Regions from separate parts of the Dellaglioa sp. L3N genome, predicted to be linked through region 2. Evidence: predicted binding sites of a transcription regulator. Region 2 holds the regulator's gene; the other holds the start of a gene.

Region 1 (2,211 bases), 120 kb from region 2:
CCTGTTTAGCTGAACCACCAGCAGAATCACCTTCGACTAAAAACAATTCATTTTTCTTAGCGTTTTTTGATTGTGCGGGTGTTAATTTTCCAGAGAGTAAGCGATCATTTTTCTTTTTCTTCTTACCATTACGTGAATCATCACGTGCTTTACGAGCAGCTTCACGCGCTTCTCTAGCTTTAATTGATTTTCTAACAAGTTCTTGTGCAAACTCACCATTTTCCATCAAATAAAAACCAAGTTTTTCACTCAGGACACTATCAACAATCGATCTTGCCTCAGGTGTGCCAAGTTTTCCTTTTGTTTGTCCTTCGAATTGGAGTAACTCTTCAGGTATTCGGACTGAAATGACGCCTGAAAGGCCCTCTCGAACATCACTACCTTCTAAATTACGATCTTTATCTTTTAAAAGGCCTAATTTTCTAGCATATTCGTTAAAAGCTTTTGTCCAAGCAGACTTCATTCCGGCTTCATGTGTACCACCATCTTTTGTTCGAACATTATTAACAAAAGACATCAGGTTTTCTGAATAGCCATCGTTATATTGCGCTGCAACTTCAACTTCTATTTTATCTTTAGTGCCATCAAAATACATCACTTCGCCAAGTGTATCTTTATCTTCGTTCAGATAAGCAACGAATTCTTTGATACCTTCTTCAAAATGATAGATATCTTGTTTATCAGTTCTTTCATCAGTTAAAACAATTTTAACACCACGTAATAAAAAGGCGGATTCTTTCAGTCTTTCAGCTAAAATATCATATTTATAAACCGTCGTTGAAAAAATACTTTCATCAGGTTTAAAAGTAACCGTTGTTCCGTTTGCTCTTTTAGTAGCACCCAATTTTTTTAATGTTCCAACTGGATGCCCACCATTTTCAAATTTTTCTTCATAACGCACGCCTTCACGGACGGTATCAACCGTTAATGAAGATGATAAGGCATTAACAACACTCGCACCAACGCCATGTAGTCCACCAGAAGTTTTATAGCCACCTTCTTGACCGAACTTTCCACCAGCATGTAAGACAGTAAAAATAACTTCAACAGTTGGAATTCCTGACGCATGCATACCAATTGGCATACCACGACCGTAATCGACAACCGTAATACTGTTATCACTGTGAATGGTAACATCAATTTGTGAACCATAACCTGACAAGGCTTCATCAACAGCATTATCAACAATTTCATAGACAAGATGATGCAATCCTTTGCTATCTGTTGACCCGATATACATACCAGGTCGCTTTCTAACTGCTTCAAGTCCTTCAAGAACTTGAATTGAATCATCGTTGTATTTTATTTTATTTGGATTAGTCATACAGTTAAACTCTCCTTACTCTGTGTTCATACAGTAACGTTACTATAATAACCCATTCTTTTTTGAAATGTAAAGAAAAATCCGAATAGACGTTCTTTTTTATAAAATAAATTGGTGTCTTCTAAAAAGAATGTTAAAATACTACTTATCAGATTTACTGGTCGAAAGGAGTTTATAATCATGGGTACAATTGTCTTAATGTTAGTGATTGCTTATTTTTTAGGATCAATTCCGTCAGGTGTTTGGATTGGAAAATATTTTTATCAAAAAGATATCAGAAAATTTGGTAGTGGAAACGTTGGTACAACAAATACCTATCGCGTTCTTGGACCAAAGGCAGGTACAGTCGTTTTAGTAATGGATATCTCAAAAGGTATCATTGCTGCAAGTCTGCCTTACATGTTCGGTGTTGCTGCAACCGTTAGTCCTTTACTAATTGGAGTCGGCGCCGTAGCTGGGCATACCTTTTCTATTTTCACTAAATTTAAAGGTGGAAAAGCAGTCGCTACTGGCGCAGGTATTTTATTACCCTATAATCCATTATTTTTCATCATAGCTTGTACAATTTTCATTTCATTAATACTTTTAACAAGTATGGTGAGTGTTGCAAGTGTCCTTGGATTTATTGGGATGTTGATAGTTGCGATAGCCTTTCAAGATTGGCTATTAACTATAATTGCGGGGATTTTAACTATTTTCGTTATTTATAAACATAAAGACAATATAAAGCGTATTTTTAATGGAACTGAGAGTATGGTGCCGTTTGGACTTGGCTTATATTTACGGAATAAAAAAAATCGATGAATAGTCATCGATTTTTTATTTGGCTAAAATACTGTAATTTCGTATGATCCTTCAAATGATTGATTTTCTTCTAACTTGTAAAG
Region 2 (2,211 bases):
AGTCCAACTGCTAACGCAATAACGGCGATTAAAATCGTCATTCCTATTGACATAATTCAAGACCCCTTTCAATTCACTTCAATCATTAATTCTACACAATCTTGACATAAAAGAAAAGGTAATTCTACCTAAAGTGTGAACTATTTTACTAATCGTCTCGTAAGCCTTTGTCACGTTGCACTTTTTTTACTTTATCTGGGGTTACTTCTTTACCTGATTTATCATAAACCTGCATCATTTCAACCCGGCTTCTAAAACCCTCTCTAAATAATGCCAGATAGGTTTCACGTAATTCTTTTCTTTCAGCTTCTTCAGATTTTGTTAATCCTTCAGCAGTTTTACTTTTTGCAGCTAATTCATTTATTCTTGGTGTTAAATCTTCTGGACTCATTTACTATCACTCCTTAAAATTTCACTCATAAGCATACCCGATAATATCATAAAAAACAATCATTTGAATTAACCGAACGTTTGTTTGCAACAGATACTTTCATATGCTACTATTAAAGTAATAAATAATGATGATGAGGTGTACGAAATGACAAAAGCATCTGACAGCAAGCAACTTGCGGTCTTGCGCTTTATTCATGAACGAGTGGATACAAAAGGCTATCCGCCAACTGTTAGAGAAATTGGTGAAGCTGTTTCTTTATCTTCAACTTCCACGGTTCATGGACACATTGCTCGACTTGAAAAAAAAGGATTACTAACTAAAGACCCTACTAAACCTAGAGCCATCGAACTTACACCACTTGGTTTAGATGCAATTGGTGTTAATAGTCATGAAAATTTAATTCCAATGGTAGGTACTGTTACCGCTGGTGTTCCTATCTTAGCAGTTGAACAAGTGACTGATTATTTCCCCTTACCACCTGACTTTAATTCTTCAGATGACCTATTCATGCTAACAATTCGTGGAGAAAGTATGATTAATATTGGTATTCTAAACGGCGATCAGGTCATCGTCAGAAAACAGTCAAATGCTGAAAATGGCGAAATTGTTATCGCTATGAATGAATTCGATGAAGCGACCTGTAAAAGATTCTTCAAAGAAGACAATTATTTCCGACTCCAACCTGAAAATGATACGATGGCACCTATTATCTTAGATAAGGTCTCTATTTTAGGTAAAGTAATTGGACTCTATCGTCATTTTTAATAATGGCTTACAAGGCAATCAACTGCTACTCAACTTTGAGTGGTAATTGATTGTCTTATTTATTTTTTATTCAATTCATCAGCCATAAAAAGCACCCCCAAGTTAGTCTCAACTTAGGGGTTAAATCGGTTAATATTTTTATTGTATTCGGTATTGTCTCTGCATATTGCTACTACCAATTAAAATAAATTTAGCTTGATCATTAGCATAATCTAAATCAATATCCGCACCATCATTTTTTAATTGACTTTGATAGGTCTTTTCGTACAACGCAACAGATACTTTAACTCGTGATTCCAAATTTGTTTGAGGCAAGTGACTTTTAAAATTAGCAGCCAATTTACCAGAAAAAAATTCACCAACCGCGCCAGAACCATAACTATAAAATCCAATTCTATCACCGATTTCTAAATCATCACTATTTTCAAGTAAAGAAATAAAGCTTAAATATAATGATCCTGTATATAAATTTCCAACCTGATTGTTATCTTTTTTAGCCGCTTCAAATTCATGTGTTAATTCAGTTTTTTTAATTTCACTTGCTTCTGGAAGCACCTCTCTTAATCCTTTAATGCCAAGTTTTGTATATGGCAAGTGATAAAGTATTGCTTTAAAATCATTTATTGTTAATCCAGTTTTATTTTTATATTCATTCCATGTTTGATTAAAAAAATCCAAATAAACATTCTGTGATTCTTTGCCATCTACAAGTGCTTCACTATGATTTAAAGGACGCCAAAAATCCATAACATTTTCCGTTACAAACCCACTGTCTGCATCTAATGTTAATAGCGCTGGATCCGCCGTAATCATCATTGCAACGGCACCACCACCTTGTGTAGGCTCTCCAGAAGTATTTAACCCATATCTTGCAATATCCGCACCAATAACTAGTACTTGACTATCTGGATGAAGAGCCACATGTCCCTTTGCCAATTGAATCGCAGCCGTTGCACCATAACAAGCTTGCTTAATTTCAACTGCCCTTACATGATTTAATCCTAATAAACCAGAAACATAGGCTGCTGTCGATTTAGAATTATCAACACCAG

What was found. The regulator LexA, encoded in region 2, represses DNA repair genes until DNA is damaged. The targets are predictions, from matches to a motif close to CNAACANNTGTTNG.
Region 1: a site for LexA is predicted at 1,407-1,420, ahead of parE (DNA topoisomerase IV subunit B). Genes of this name have one in related genera too.

The regions. Positions count from the first base shown of each region.
Region 1 is NZ_CM142928.1:891,991-894,201, forward strand. It holds gene parE (DNA topoisomerase IV subunit B) at 1-1,324, opposite strand, end outside; gene plsY (glycerol-3-phosphate 1-O-acyltransferase PlsY) at 1,505-2,128, shown strand; gene ACVPPR_RS04530 (aldose 1-epimerase family protein) at 2,152-2,211, opposite strand, start outside.
Region 2 is NZ_CM142928.1:1,013,512-1,015,722, forward strand. It holds gene ACVPPR_RS05085 (YneF family protein) at 1-53, opposite strand, end outside; gene ACVPPR_RS05090 (DUF896 domain-containing protein) at 149-391, opposite strand; gene lexA (transcriptional repressor LexA) at 539-1,159, shown strand; gene ACVPPR_RS05100 (hydroxymethylglutaryl-CoA synthase) at 1,298-2,211, opposite strand, start outside.